Regions from separate parts of the Croceibacterium sp. TMG7-5b_MA50 genome, predicted to be linked through region 2. Evidence: predicted binding sites of a transcription regulator. Region 2 holds the regulator's gene; the other holds the start of a gene.
What was found. The regulator LexA, encoded in region 2, represses DNA repair genes until DNA is damaged. The targets are predictions, from matches to a motif close to GTTCCNCNCTTGTTCT.
Positions count from the first base shown of each region.

Region 1 (7,820 bases), 880 kb from region 2:
GTGCCCAGCGGCGCGCCAGCAGTTCGGCCAAAGTGCGCAACGCTGCCGCATCGCCATCCGGATCGGCCTCGCGCACCTCCAGTCCCGGCACCTGCGCGCGCGCCATGGTCAGCGCAGTACCCGGACCGATCCCGACGCTGAGCGCAGCGGCATTGGCGGCGGCGACCTCCACGCGCGGGCCGGTCTTGCGCACCGTCACCAATGGCGGCTCGTCAATCGGCGTCACGGCGAGGCCGTCTGCCTCCTCATCACGGCATACGCGCGCGACCACGCTCGCCAGCGTGCGGCCGGTCTGGAAGAAGCGGCCCTGCCCGTAAGTGGGCGCGGTCGGTTCGCTGCGGCCATGATTGTCGGGATGCGGCCCTTCACCGGGGAACTGCACCGCGGGCATCGCCGCCAGCTGCTTCAGGCTTTGCGCCACATTGGGCGGCGCGACATAGCCGGCCTCCCCCCCATGGCCATCGCGCGCGCTGCGTTTGGGCGCTTTCATCTGGCGGCGGACCACCACATCCTCCCCCGGACCATGCACCGGCGGCATGGCGGCGAACTGGCGCAGCGCCGCGCCACGCCCCGCCTTTGCCGGCGCGTCCTCCCCCGGGAAGCGCAGCGGCGGCACGTCGGGCCGGCCATGGCCGAGGTTCGGGCCGACATCATCGGGGCAGAGGCCGAACGGATTGTCGATCACCTCCGTCTTGCGCGACAGCTCGCCCGATCGGGGGCGCTGATGCGTGGGCAGGTTGTTCACCGCCGTTTGCAGATCCTCCCCCAGCCAGCCGCGCGTGCCGGGGCGGAACAAGGGTTCCGCGCCTTCCGTCCGGCGCGCCATCTCGCGAAGTGGGGCAGGCGCGGCGAGCCGCTCCTCCGGCGGGTGGCTCAATCCCTTGCGGGACGGCCCGCCCCTGAACGGATTGTCCGCCGCCTTGCTGACGCGGCCCAGTTCGCGCTGGGGCGGGCGGCGATGGGCAGGCAGCGCCTCGATCGCCGCCTCAACCTGCTCGCGCGTGTCGGCCAGGCCGCTGCCAGTTCCGCTGCTGCCAGCGTCGGGGTCGCTGCGTGCCCAGCGCGCGCCGGGTCGCCAGCCGCCCTCCTTCGGGACGGAGCAGTGCTGTGCACGCTCCGCCGCCGCATCGGCACCGATGGCGTGGAAGGCCGCACGGCCGTCAGCTTCAGCCGACGGCGGCGCGTGCCGGCGCTCCGACCTGCGCAGCCGGTCGATCGACCAGCTGGGCAGGTAGAGCGAGGCGACCCGCTTCATCCGATCCCTCCACCACCAGTTCGAACGGATCGCCGCCGCGCTGGCGGACGCATTGCAGGTGCCAGCATGCCCGGCCCAGGCCGTCCCACGGCACGGGCAAGGATGGGGCATGGGCCACGCGCCAGCGGGTCACCGCGGCGGATGGTGCGGCCAGCGGGTCGGCGCCATTGCGGGCCGGGCGGCGCAGCAGCAGGGCAATCGTCCCGCCACCTTCCGCCGCCAGTTGCAGCCGCCGGGCCTGCGCCATGGGCAGCCGGCGCGCCTCCCCCACCACGGCGCCGAGGCCGCGATGCCGCAGCCCTTCCTCCAGCAGCGCGAGCAATTCGGCATCGTCGCGTGCCTCGGCATAGATCACCCGCGCCGGGGCAAGGCCCGCCTGGTACAGGCCGGGTGCGAACAGGTCCCGCCCGCGCACCACCCACAGCACCTCGCCCTGCGAACGGGCGGCGATCCCGGCGGCGAACAGCACGGCCGCCGCGTCATCCCCCCACCCCTGCCCACGGCACGACACCTCGTGCAGCGCGTCGAGCCGCATGCCGCCATCCGCCAGCCGGCCATCAACCCGGTCGATCCCGAACGGCAGGACCGGCCGCTCCCGCTTCTCGCCGGAGATCAGCCGCACGCTCTCGCGAAGCTCGGCAAGGGTGGGAACAGGATGGGGCACAACGACTCGCAACAGGAACGTTCTCTATTTGTTCCGCTCGGCACCCCGCCGTCAAGGACCCGCAAGCACCTTACCGATAACGGTACAGCTTCACCTCGTGCACCCGGCCCTCAGCCCCGTCGCGGGCGTGCAGCCGCAGCACCTGGCCCTGCCCGTTCTCGTCGCCGTTCAGCCGCCGCCCCCGTACCAGCCGTCCGTCACGCAGTACCAGTTCATCGATGCTGTCCAGCCCCACGATGGCTGGTCCGGGCGTATCGGCGGTGAAGGTGACCACGGCATCGCCGCTGCCCACCACGGTGAAGCTGTCGGGTCCGGTCTGCAGGAACATGGCGGCGACCCGGCTGTTCGGATCGACCCGCCCGTCCGCACCTTCCGCGCGCACTATGTTGACCGTGTAATCACCCAGCCGCATGCGCCCGGCGCGCTGCGCGGCACCCTCCATGATGAGCGTATGGGCCTGCCCCTCGGCCTGCTTCTGCAGCAGCAGCGGCGCGAGCGGCGCCAGCCGGGCATAGAGGCCGGCGATCGCGCGGTCGTCCGCATTGCCGGTGCCCACGCCGATGCTGGCATCGCCCGCCGCCGGCGGGGCCGCCGCGCCATCTATGCCGAAGGGCGAGAAGCCGATCGCCCGCAGCGAGCCATAGGCATAGAGCGCGTTCGCCGCCCCGTCCGGCCCGCCACGCGCCTCCGGCACGAACAGCGGGTTGTCGGGGCGGGCATATTGCGCCGCCCAGGTTCCGAAATCGTCGAAATAGATGTCAGGCGACACGAAATCGAGCGAGGGCGCGCCGACCTGCCAGATGTCGATCGCATGCGGCAGGGGTCCGCCCGAATTGTACTGGCCGGGCTCGTAATTGGGCCGGATCAGCGCGGCATTGGTGAACATGGGCAGCGCGTATTCGCCCTTCCCGGCGGCGGTCACCACTTCCACGAAGGTGGCGTAGTGCCAGGCCATGAACAGGCTGTCGGTCATCGACCCGCTGCCGAACACCTCCTGCCAGGTACCCTCCATCCGTCCGCCGGCGGCCTCCCACGCGGTGCGCAGGTCGGGGTTCAGCGTCGTGCGGTTCGCCGCCAGGTGAGTGGTCAAGGCGGAAGGGACAGGTCCGGCAAAGGCCGCCTCCGCCACGGCGGAATGGTCGCGCGATTGCGGGATCACGCCGACCTCGTTCTCCACCTGCACCATCAGGACGGTCTGCCGCACGCCATCCACCTGCCGCAGGTGCCGCATCAGCGCCGCATAGGCGCGGGCATCCGCCTCGCGCACCCCCGCACTGAATGGCGACAGCCGTTCCGTCCCGCGGCCGTCGCTCAGTTCCACGCGCGGGAAGCGGGACTGGTCCCGCTTGACCCAGCCGGGCGCGTAGGAGGAGAAGGTGTTCTTCCACGATCCGAACCACAGCAGCACCAGCTTCAGGTCATGCTGCCGCGCTGCCGCTAGCATGCCGTCCAGGTTGCGCCAGTCGAACCGCCCCTCCTGCGGCTCGATCGTCTCCCATGCCACCGGCACGAGCACGGTGTTGAGGTTCATCGCCTTCAGCCGTGGCCAGACCGTTTCCATGTAGGTGAGGTCACTGGTGGAGGAGTTCGCCGTCTCCCCGCCCAGGATCAGGTAGGGCGCACCATCCACGATCAGCTGCGTCGCCTCACCGCGCCGCTCCAGCCGCGGGAGATCCGCCTGCGCGTGAGCCTGCGCCGTGGCGACGATCACGAAGGTTAGCGCTAACACAAATTGGCGCAGCATTGTCGGCATACGACCCGTTCCATCCTCTGTCCCGCATCCAGTGTGCCGCAGCGCGAAGGACACGACAAGGCGTTCCGGCCTTGTCGCCAAGTCGCACCACGGGCAGAGGGGATATATGAAAATCTTGATCGTGGAGGATGACGGGCCGCTCCGCCTGCTGATCGGGCGGACCTTGCGCGACTACGGCTTCGAGACGGTGGGCGTGGGCTCCGGGGCGGAGATGCAGCCGCTGCTGGATGGCGGCGGGTTCGACCTGCTGGTGCTCGACATCATGCTGCCCGGCACCAACGGGCTCGACATCTGCCGCCGGGTGCGCGCGAACAGCGCGATGCCGATCATCATCATCAGCGCGCGCGGCCAGCAGACCGACCGCATCGTGGGGCTGGAACTGGGGGCGGACGATTACCTGTCCAAGCCCTTCGGCCCGGACGAACTGGTGGCCCGCGTGCGGGCCGTGCTGCGCCGGACCAGCGGCGCCGTGCAGGCGCCCGCCGACAAGCGCCGGCGCATCACGTTCGACGGGTGGACCGTGGTGGAGGAACGGCGTGAACTGTTCGCACCGGCAGGTCAGGAAGTGCCCCTGTCGGGCGCCGAATACGACCTGTTGCTGACCCTGATCGGTTCCGCCCAGCGGGTCGTTGGCCGCGAATACCTGCTGGAACAATCGCGCAAGCGCATGTCGGGCGCGTCCGACCGCTCGATCGACGTGCTGGTCAGCCGGCTCCGCTCCAAGCTGGGCGAGCATGGCGGGGAGGCGCTGATCAAGACGGTGCGTGGCGCCGGCTACATGTTCACGCCCCGCATCGAACGGCAATGAGCGCCTGGCGATGAGCCGGGTCCATCTCTGGCCCGCCAGTCTGACCGGCCGCATCACGCTGGTGCTGCTGGTGGCGGTCTTGGTGGAGTTCGCCGGCACCGTGCTGGTGTTCGGGGAGGCGGAGCGGCTGCTGTTGCGCACCGGCCAGGCGCAGCGCGTGGCGGAACAGGTCGTCGCCGCGGAACAGGTGCTGGGCCCGTTGCCGCCCGCCGTACGGGCCAAGGCCGCGCCGGGCCTGTCCACCCGCCATGTCGCCTTTGCCGCCTCGGCCACCGCGCCGCCCGTGCGCCCGCAATCCGACGTCACGCGCGCCGCGCTGGCCGCCATGCTCGACTGGGAACCGACGCTGCAGAAGGATGCGCTGCGGGTCGGCCTGTCGCAGGGCAAGTTCGGCGGACGCCGGCTGGAAGGCGGCGTCCGGACCGATGACGGCAGCTGGATACTGTTCCGATCGCGTGAGCCGGTCAGCCACTGGCATGCATCCCTACGCTGGATCGCCTCGCTCGTGATGCTTGCCACGGCGGTCCTGCTGGTTGCCGTGCTGCTGGTCAGGACCATGGCCGCACCGCTGCGGGCGCTGTCGTCCGCCGCCGACCGCATCGGCCTGTCCCCGCAGCCGATCCTGATCGAACCGGGCGGCCCGCAGGAGATGCGCCGCCTGGCGGAGGCGTTCAATGCGATGCAGTCCCGCATCGGCGAATTGATCGACAGCCGGACGGAGGCGCTGCTGGCGGTCAGCCATGACCTGCGCACCCCCCTGTCCCGCCTGAAGCTGCGGCTGCACGGACGCCTGCGCGAAGGCGACCAGGAAGCCATGCAGGATGATCTGGCGGAAATGCAGGCGATGCTCGATTCCCTGCTGACCTACCTTTCACATGGTGCCGACGGGCAGACACCGGTGCGCACCGACCTTGCCGCGCTGCTCCGCTCCGTTGCCGCCAATGCGGAGGCGGTGGGACATCATGTCGACACAATGGGCGTGGAGGCGCCGCTGCATGCTACGGTGGATGCGGGCGCGATCCGGCGGGCGGTGACCAACCTGGTGGAGAACGCCTTCCGCTACGCCGGGGATGCCGTCCTGTCGCTGCGGACGGACGGCGCCCACGCGATCATCGCCGTGCGCGACCATGGTCCCGGCATCCCGGCCGAGCAGTTGCCGCATGTCACCGCGCCGTTCTTCCGCGGTGATCTGGCGCGTGCGCGGGACACCGCCGGCATGGGCATGGGCCTCGCCGTGGTGGAGCGGGTGGCGCAGCAGCATGGCGGATCATTGCAACTCGGCAATGCGACGCCCGGGCTGCGTGCGGAGCTATTCCTGCCGCTGGACCGTTAGCCCAGCGCGGCCGCAGCAACACTTTGTTACGTGCGCGTTGCATTGCAGCAATGGGAGGCATGCATTTCATGTAGCAAGGGCAAGTGCCGCCTCCCCCTGGATGGCCGCCCATACACGGAGAGCAGCAATGGAAATCGGCAGCGGCGTCGCCCGCTTTCAGGGTGAGGTGTACAAGCAGCAGCAGGAGCTGTTCCATACCCTCGCCCGCAATGGACAAAGCCCCAAGTACCTGATGATCAGCTGCGCGGATTCCCGCGTGGTTCCCGAACTGATCACGCAAGCCAATCCCGGTGACCTGTTCGTGTGCCGCAATGCCGGCAACATCGTGCCGCCGGTCGCGGTCAAGAATGGCGGCGTGTCCTCCACCGTCGAGTTCGGCGTCATGGCGCTGGGGGTGACGGAAATCATCGTGTGCGGCCATTCGGACTGCGGCGCGATGAAGGGGATGTTCAATCCCGAGGCGCTGGACGCCATGCCCAACGTGAAGGCCTGGCTGTCCTACTCCGAAACCGCGATGGAAGTGGTCAAGGCCTGCTACGGCCACCTCGACAAGGACGGTCAGGTGAAGGCGCTGACGCAGGAGAACGTCGCCATCCAGCTGGTCCACCTGCAGAACCACCCCTCCGTCGCGGCCGGTCTCGCAGCGGGCAGGCTGCAGCTGCACGGCTGGTACTTCGATATCGAAAGCGGATCGATCCAGGCGCTCGACAGCAATGGCTCGTTCCGCGAATTCAAGGCGGGCGACGACATGCCGATCGCCGTGCCGCGGCGTGAACGCAAGGTTGCGTCCATCAGCGAAGTGGCTGCCTGATCCGATGGCCCACGCCGCCACCCCCGTCGCGACTGCGCCGGCCACCAGCCCCCGGGCCACGTTCGGACGCGACTTCGCCGCCTCCATCGTGGTGTTCCTGGTCGCGATGCCGCTGTGCCTTGGCATCGCCATCGCATCCGGCGTACCGCCAGAACTGGGGCTGGTGACGGGCATCATCGGCGGGCTGGTGGTGGGCGCCATTGCCGGGTCTCCGCTGCAGGTCAGCGGCCCGGCCGCGGGGCTGGCGGTGCTGGTCTATGACATGGTGCAGGAGAACGGGCTGGCGATCCTCGGCCCGGTGCTGGTCCTGGCTGGCCTGATGCAATTCGCCGGTGGCGCGCTGCGGCTGGGCAATTACTTCCGCGGCGTGTCGCCGGCGGTGGTGCACGGCATGCTGGCGGGCATCGGCGCGGTTATCCTGCTGGCGCAATTGCACGTCCTGATCGACCGCTCCCCGCTGAGCGACGGGTTCACCAACCTCATCAGCCTGCCGGCGCGTTACTTCGCGCTGGAAACCGACATGACCCATGCGCTGATCGTGGGCCTGGTGACGATCGGCGCGATGCTGGGCTGGGACAAGTTCAAGCCCGGAAACCTGCGGCTGATCCCCGGCGCGCTGGTCGGCGTGCTGGCAGGCACGGCGGTCGCCGCGGCCGGCAGCCTGATGGTCAAGAAGATCGAGCTGCCCGACAGCATCGTCGGTGGCCTGACGCTCGCCAGCGGTGACACCTTCGCCAGCATGGCCGACCCGACAATCATCGGCCTGGCGCTGGCGCTGGCCTTCATCGCCAGCGCGGAGACCCTGCTCTCGGCCGCCGCGGTGGACCGGATGCAGGATCGGGTGCAGTCCAAGTACAACAAGGAATTGAGCGCGCAGGGCGTGGGCAATCTGCTGTGCGGTCTTGTCGGTGCATTGCCGATGACGGGCGTGATCGTCCGCTCCTCCGCCAACGTGCAGGCCGGGGCCATGACCCGCACCTCCACCATCCTGCATGGCGTATGGCTGCTCGCCTTCGTGGCGCTGCTGCCGTTCGTGCTGGCGGTGGTGCCGCTGGCGGCGCTGGCCGGCGTGCTGGTCATCACCGGCTACAAGCTGGTCAAGGTGTCGGAGGTGCGTCACCTGTTCTCCCGCTACGGCCTGCTGCCCGCGCTGATCTGGATCGTCACCTTCACCCTGGTGGTGACGGTGGACCTGC
Region 1 is NZ_CP156082.1:1,676,699-1,684,518, forward strand. Features, by position in the region: gene V5740_RS08105 (DUF6504 family protein) at 1-1,255, opposite strand, end outside; gene V5740_RS08110 (protein ImuA) at 1,167-1,868, opposite strand; gene V5740_RS08115 (DUF5597 domain-containing protein) at 1,990-3,648, opposite strand; gene V5740_RS08120 (response regulator transcription factor) at 3,779-4,480, shown strand; gene V5740_RS08125 (ATP-binding protein) at 4,491-5,813, shown strand; gene V5740_RS08130 (carbonic anhydrase) at 5,941-6,624, shown strand; gene V5740_RS08135 (SulP family inorganic anion transporter) at 6,629-7,820, shown strand, end outside.
Region 1: V5740_RS08110 (protein ImuA) is a predicted target of LexA. The motif match lies at 1,939-1,954, and genes of this name have one in related genera.

Region 2 (7,820 bases):
CCTGCCGGCGCATCCGCATCACCACTGAGAAAGGCGTTGTAGCGCAGCTGCGTGTAGCCGCGAAGCTGCAGCCGATCGTACCACGGCGCTCGTGCGGGCGGCTCCATGCGATCGGCAGTGCCATCGTCGGCAAGCACCGGCGGGGCGGGATCGCTGACCGCGACGGCCGGCGGGGCAACTTGGGGAGTGGCGGGCATCGGCGGGGTGGCTGCCATTGGCGCGGGCTGCACGGCTGACCGCAACTCCCGCTGCAAGGTCTCCACCTGCGCCTTCAGCTCGTCGATTTGACGCTGGAGGTCCGAGACGCTCTGGGCCTGCACCGGCACCGCAACCCAGATCGCGGTTGCCGCGACTGCAAACAGATAGGGACGCCGGCGCGTCATGTCGTGTCCTTCAACCCTGTCAATCGGCCCTGTCGAACGCGCGATTATGACAGATCGGTGACTATGGGAAGGGCGGAACCCGCCGGAAACTTAAGGCATGTAGTCGGCGCTAACAAAAAGGGCGCGGCCACCCTGCGGTGCCGCGCCCTTCCTGATGCATTGGCGATGTAGCGGCGCAATTACTGCGCGGCTTCCTCCGCCTCGTCCTCGTCGCTCGGCAATTCGCCCAGCTCGCGGTTCGGGTCGTAAGCTTCGGTGAAGCCTTCGCTCTCCTCGCGTTCTTCCTCGTACATGCGGGCCATGACGTCCACGCCCTGGCTCTGCAGCTCGGCCTCGTCTTCCGACCGCGCCACGTTGACCTTCACCGTCACGCGCACTTCGGGGTGGAGAGCAATGGTCACGTCGAACAGGCCCAGCGTCTTGATGGGCGCGCCCAGCACGACCTGGCGCTTATCCACGTCGTGACCCTGCTCGGCCAGAGCAGCGGCAACGTCACGGACGTTGACCGAACCGTACAGCTGGCCGGAGTTGGAGGAGGCACGGATCAGCACGATCTCGGCGCCTGCCACCTTCTCGCCAGCCTTCTCGGCCTCGCCACGGCGGGCGGCGTTCTCGGTTTCCAGCCGTTCCCGGTTGGCTTCGAACACCTTCTTGTTGTTGTCGTTGGCGCGCAGCGCCTTCTTCTGCGGCAGCAGGAAGTTGCGGGCGTAGCCGTCCTTGACGGACACGACATCGCCGATGCCGCCCAGCTTCTCGATGCGCTCCAGCAGAATGATATCCATGGGTAAGCGCTCCTTACTTCACGACGTAGGGCAGCAGGCCCAGATGGCGGGCGCGCTTGATCGCCTTGGCCAGCTCGCGCTGCTTCTTGCCGGAAACGGCGGTGATGCGGCTCGGGACGATCTTGCCACGCTCGGACATGAAGCCCTGCAGCAGGCGGGTGTCCTTGTAGTCGATCGCCGGGGCGTCCTTGGCCGAGAACGGGCAGGACTTGCGGCGGCGGAAAAACGGACGGGCCATCAGTTGCTATCCCCACGACGCTTGCGGTCACGTTCCTGCTTGCGCATCTGCGCCGACGGACCTTCCTCGTGTTCCTCGACCGCGATGGTCAGCCAGCGGATCACGTCTTCGTTGATGCGGTTCTGACGCTCAAGCTCGGCCACCATCGCGCCCGGACCTTCCAGGTTCAGGAGCACGAAGTGCGCCTTGCGGTTGCGGTCGATCTTATAGGCGAGGGACTTCAGGCCCCAGCTCTCGGTCTTGGTGACCTTGCCCTCGTTCGCTTCCACGATCTCCGTGATCGAGGCGGCGAGCGCGTCCACCTGAGCCTGGCTCAGATCCTGACGCGCGAGGAACACGTGCTCGTAAAGAGCCATGTGTGCGCTTCCTTTTCACTTCCTGCCGATCGCTGGCTATCTGCCATGCGCATCACGCGCTGGCATCGGCCCCTCCGGCTTTCTGCTGACCCGTGCGGCGCGGATCGCCAGCGCGGGAAGCGGGCGCCTTAGCGGATCGGACGCGAAAGGCAAGGGCGCTGACGTGGATAGCACGCCTCCTGCGATCTGCTACCAAGCCGGGCGAATCTGCAACGGAGAATAGCTGATGCCCGGTGGACTGGTCGCCCTGCTGGACGATGTGGCGGTGATCGCCAAGGTTGCGGCCGCCTCGATCGACGATGTGGGCGCCGCGGCCGCCAAGGCCGGCAGCAAGGCTGCGGGCGTCGTGATCGACGATGCGGCGGTCACCCCGTCCTACGTCACCGGCTTCACGCCCGACCGCGAACTGCCGGTGATCGCGCGCATCGCCAAGGGCAGCCTGATCAACAAGCTGGTGTTCCTGCTGCCCGGCGCCCTGCTGCTGAGCGAGCTGCTGCCGGCTGCGATCACCTGGCTGCTGCTGGCCGGTGGGCTGTTCCTCGCCTACGAAGGCGCGGAAAAGGTGATGGAGAAGCTGGGCGGCGCCAAGCATGGCGAGACGCTGGAGGATCCGATCACCGATCCGGCCGCGTTCGAGAAGGCGCGGGTCAGCGGCGCCGTGCGCACCGACCTGATCCTGTCGGCGGAGATCATGGCGATCGCTTTGGCGGAGGTCGCGGACCAGACGCTGGTGACGCGTGGCGTGACGCTGGCGTTGGTGGGCATCGTCATCACCGTGGTCGTCTATGGCGTGGTCGCGCTGATCGTGAAGATGGACGATGTCGGGCTCAACCTGACCAAGCGGGACAGCGCCGGCGCGCAGAGCCTCGGCCGGGGACTGCTGCTGGCCATGCCGCGCGTGCTGACGCTGCTGTCGATCGTCGGCACGATCGCCATGCTGTGGGTCGGCGGCGGGATCGTGCTGCATTCGGGCGAGGTGCTGGGGGTACCCGGACCGGCGCACCTGGCGCATGATGCGGAACACTGGCTGGCCGCGCATGGCGGCGTGGGGGGCGGTGTTCTGGGCTGGCTCGGCTATGCCGGCATCTCAGCCGTGGTCGGGCTGGTGCTCGGCTCCATTATCGCCTTCGTGCTGCACAAGGTGCTGAAGGTGGGCGCGCACTGAGCGCGCCCGACCCTCAATTATATCGCCGCAGCAGTCCCGCTAGCTTGCCCTGCACCAGCACGTCGCCGGCGGGGTAGAGCTGCGGGTCGTAGGCGCTGTTGGCCGGGTCGAGCCGGACCATTCCGCCCTTCTCGCGCCACAGATATTTGAGCGTCGCCTCCTCGCCCCGGATCAGCGCCACGACGATCTCACCATCGCGAGCGCTGTCGGTGCGCTTCACCAGTGCGTAGTCGCCGTCGAGAATGCCGGCTTCGACCATGGAGTCGCCGGAGACCTCCAGCGCGTAATGCTCACCCGCGCCAAGCAAGGCAGCGGGGACGGGCAGGCTGCGGCTGTCCTCCAGCGCCTCGATCGGCAGGCCGGCTGCGATCCGACCATGCAGCGGCACTTCGATCACATCGTTCGCCGGTTCGGGCGTCGTGCGGGCCGGGCGGGCGGGGGTCACGTCGTTGGCAACTGCCGGCCGCGTCGTGTTCTCAGGCTGACGCAACACCTCCAGCGCACGGGCACGGTTGGGGAGGCGGCGGATGAACTGGCGTTCCTCCAGCGCGGAGATCAGGCGGTGGACACCGGACTTGCTGCGCAGGTCGAGTGCGTCCTTCATCTCCTCGAAAGAGGGGCTGATGCCGGTCGCTTCCAGCCGCTGCTGGATGAACTGAAGCAGTTCGTGCTGCTTGGCGGTGAGCATATGACGCCTATCCCAACAAAGACCGACCGTTTCGGGAACGGATACGGAACAAGTAGGAAACTTCCGAACATACGTCAAGCGAGCAGGTGTATCTCCACCATCTCGCCCGCGGCGGCTGCCATCGCCCGTGCAGGGCGGCGAATCAGCGCGTCGCTCCCGGCAAGGCTCAGCAGGGCGCTCGAATCCTGCTTACCCTGCGGCACCACGCCGTTGGGGGTGAGGCGCCCGCGCAGGAACTCCATCCGGGTGCCCGCCGCCGGCAGTGGCGTAGCGAGGGGCAATCGCAACGTGCGGGGCAGCGGATCGCTCGCCCTGGCCAGCGCACGCAGCAGCGGCAACAGGAACAGCACGGCGGTGACGTAGCTCGACACCGGATTGCCTGGCAGGCCGATGATCCATTGATCGCCGCGCCGCGCCACCAGCAGCGGCTTGCCCGGGCGGATCGCCACCCGCCAGAAGTCGATCGTCGCGCCCCACGCTTCCAGCGCGGGACGGATCAGGTCATGATCGCCGACGGAGGCTCCGCCGCTGGTGACCAGCACGTCCGCGCCTTCGGCCTGCTGCAACGCGTCGGCGAGCGCCTCCAGCGTGTCGGCAACCGGGCCGATGCGGGTGAGGGTCGCGACGTGCGGTCCCGCCATGGCGGCGAGCATGGCGCCATTGCTGGCGGGGATCTGGTGCGGCGCGCAGGTTGCGGGATCGGTGGCCAGCTCGTCTCCGCTGTCGAGCACCGCGAGGCGGGGACGTCGGCCAACGGGCAACGCGGCGTGCCCGGCCGACAGCAGCAGCGCGATCTGGGCCGGGCCGACGGGAGCGCCCGCCGGCAGCAGCGGGTCGCCCGCCGCGAAATCGAAGCCGGCCCGGCGGACATGGCGCGCGCTGGCCTCGCCACCCGGCAGCAGGTTGAGCGTGTCGCCGTCGCGTGCCGCCTCCTCCTGCAGCAGCACGGCTGCGGCATCGGCGGGCATCAGCGCGCCGGTGGCGATGCGCACGCATTGCCCCAGCGCGAGTGTGCCGGTGAACGGTCGGCCGGCGGCGCTGCGGCCGACGACCTGCCACGGCCCCGCCAGATCGTCGCCCAGCATGGCATAGCCGTCCATCGCCGACAGGTCCGCCGCCGGCTGCGTGCGGATGGCGGCAAGCGGCGCCGCCAGGAAGCGGCCTGCGGCCTCGGCCGTGGCGACCTGTTCCGTCCCCAATGGCGCGGCGGCGGCGAGCAGGCGCCGCTGCGCCTCCTCCAGCGGGATGGGCGGGATCATGGCGCGCGCCAGGCGCCGCTCTTGCCGCCGGTCTTCTCGACCAGGCGAACGGTGTCGATCACCATGCCCTTGTCGATCGCCTTGGCCATGTCGTAGATCGTCAGCAATGCGATGGCCGCCGCCGTCATCGCCTCCATCTCGACACCAGTCTTTCCGGTCAGCGCGGCGCGCGCGCTCACCTCCACCGTGCGATCATCGGCAAAGCTGAAATCCACGCTCACGGTGTCGAGCGCCAGCGGATGGCACAGCGGGATCAGCTCGCCCGTCTTCTTGGCCGCCATGATGCCGGCGATACGCGCGGCGGCGAGCACGTCACCCTTCGGCCCGCTGCCATCGCGGATGGCGGCGAGCGCCTCTGCCGACATGGTGATGCGCCCAGCGGCGGTGGCGGAGCGGGCCGTCTGCGGCTTGCCACCGACATCGACCATGCGCGCGGCGCCCGTTTCGTCGAGGTGGGTCAGGGCGGTCATGCAGCAACCCCGTGAAGAGCCAATCCGGCGTAAGTTGACACTAAGTTGACACCTCCGAATGGCCGAACCGACGGAGCTGACCGGCGAGGCGCAAGGTCAGCAAGGCGTGAGGTCGTAGGCGTATGCGCGGCCCGGTGAAGCAGGGGAAAGGTCATCCGTGTGCTCATGGCAGACAGTGGACGAGTAGGACAGAGGCGCAGATCACCTCTTGAAAGCAGAACCGCTCATGATATATCACAGATATGTTCATTAAGGAAACAAGCGACATGCGACCGGATCGAGACTGGCTGGGTCATGAGGCGAGGCACTGGATGAAGCACGCCATGCAGCGTGGCGGCAATTGGCAGGGCTGGGCCCGGCAGGGCGGCGGCGGTGGCGGCAGCGTCTTCGGACCCGACGGGGTGTTCGGTCCGGATGGGCCGTTCGGCCCCGGTGGCCCGTTCGGCCCGTCAGGTCCGTTCGGGCCCGATGGTCCGTTCGGCGGCAAGGGACGCCAGGGGCGCGGCGGTGATGGCGGTGGGCGACGCGGGCGCCGGTTCGACCGGGCGGGGCTGCGGCTGGTGTTGCTGCGGCTGATCGCGGCCGAGCCGCGCCACGGCTATGACCTGATCCGCGCGATCGAGGACTTGTCGGGCGGCCATTATGCCCCGAGCCCCGGCGCGGTCTATCCGACGCTGGCGCTACTGGCGGACGAGGGCTTGATCGCCGAGCAGGCGAGCGAGGATCAGCGCCGCAAGTTCGCCATCACCCCGGCGGGGGAGGTGGTGCTGGCGACCGAGGTGGAGCAGGCGGACGAGGCGATGGCCCGGCTGGAACAGATGGCCCGCCATGCCGAACACGGCCGCGCCCCGGCGGTGGAGCGCGCGACGGCGAACCTGATGATGGCGGTGAAGCACCGGATGCGCGCCGGCGGCGCGGACGCCGCCGAGTTGCCGCACGAGGTGGCCGCTATCCTGGACGAGGCCGCCCGGCAGATCGAGCGGCTGTAGGAGCTAACCTTCCAACAAGGCCCTGGTCGCGGCGGTCACGTCCGGCTGCCGCATCAGGCTCTCACCCACCAGGAAGGTGCGCACGCCGTGTTCCGCCAGCCGCCGGCAGTCGGCATGAGTGGCGATGCCGCTCTCGCCGACCAGCAGCGTGCCTTCGGGCGCGAGCGGGGCGAGTTGTTCCGTCACGGCGAGATCGGTGCGGAAGGTCTTCAGATCGCGATTGTTGACCCCGATGAGGCGCGAGCGGAGGCGAGCGGCCCGCTCCATCTCGGCGGCATCGTGGACCTCCACCAGCACGTCCATGCCGCGTTCCAGCGCAGCAGCCTCCAGTTCGGCCATCTGTCCGTCTTCGAGCGCGGCGACGATCAGCAGGACGGCGTCCGCGCCGATCGCGCGCGCTTCCGCCACCTGCCACGGATCGAGGGTGAAATCCTTGCGCAGCACCGGCAGGTCGCACGCGGCCCGCGCGTCCATCAGGTAATCCTCGTGCCCCTGGAAATAGGGCGCGTCCGTCAGGACCGACAGGCACGCCGCGCCGCCTTGGCTGTAGGCGATGGCATGTTCCGCCGGGCGGAAGTCGGGCCGGATCAGTCCCTTCGAAGGCGAGGCCTTCTTGATCTCCGCGATCAGCGCGAAGCCGTTCGCCGCCTTCGCCTCCAGCGCGGCGCGGAAGCCTCGCGGCGGGGTGGCGGTGGCGGCGATGCGGTCGAGATCGGCGATGGTGCGCAGGCCCTGCCGCTCCGCGATCTCGACCAGCTTGGTGGCGCAGATCTCTGCCAGACGATCCATCAGACGTTAAACTTGAACAGCAGCACGTCGCCGTCCTGCACCAGGTATTCCTTGCCTTCCTGCCGCAGCTTGCCGGCATCGCGAGCGCCAGCTTCGCCGTTCAGGGCGATGTAGTCGTTGAAAGCGATCGTCTCGGCCCGGATGAAGCCGCGTTCGAAGTCGGAGTGGATCTCGCCCGCCGCCTGAGGCGCCTTGGCACCGGCGGGGAAGGTCCAGGCCCGTGCCTCTTTCGGCCCGGCGGTGAAGAAGGTGCGCAGGCCCAGCAATTCGTACCCGGCGCGGATCACGCGGGCGAGGCCGGTTTCTTCCAGCCCCAGTTCCGCCAGGTATTCGTCGCGTTCGGCCGGATCCATGCCCACCAGCTCGGATTCGATGGCGGCGGACACGACCACCGCCTTCGCGCCCTCAGCCTCCGCCTTGGCGAAGACCTTGGCCGAGAATTCGTTGCCTGTGGCGGCGTCACCTTCGGCCACGTTGCAGACATACAGGACCGGCTTGGCGGTGAGCAGCTGCGCCTGCGCGAACAGGCGGGCCTCCTCCTCGTCCTTGGGCTCGGTCAGGCGGGCAGGCTTGCCGTCGCGCAGCAGCTCCAGCGCCTGGCCAAGCACGGAGGCGATGACCTTGCTCTCCTTGTCACCGGCGGCGCCACGCTTGGCAGCGGCGGGGACGCGCTTCTCCAGGCTGTCGAGGTCGGCCAGCAT
Region 2 is NZ_CP156082.1:795,513-803,332, forward strand. Features, by position in the region: gene V5740_RS03945 (porin) at 1-383, opposite strand, end outside; gene rplI (50S ribosomal protein L9) at 563-1,165, opposite strand; gene rpsR (30S ribosomal protein S18) at 1,179-1,403, opposite strand; gene rpsF (30S ribosomal protein S6) at 1,403-1,759, opposite strand; gene V5740_RS03965 (DUF808 family protein) at 1,986-2,924, shown strand; gene lexA (transcriptional repressor LexA) at 2,938-3,612, opposite strand; gene V5740_RS03975 (molybdopterin molybdotransferase MoeA) at 3,687-4,871, opposite strand; gene moaC (cyclic pyranopterin monophosphate synthase MoaC) at 4,868-5,341, opposite strand; gene V5740_RS03985 (PadR family transcriptional regulator) at 5,608-6,330, shown strand; gene trpC (indole-3-glycerol phosphate synthase TrpC) at 6,334-7,122, opposite strand; gene ychF (redox-regulated ATPase YchF) at 7,119-7,820, opposite strand, start outside.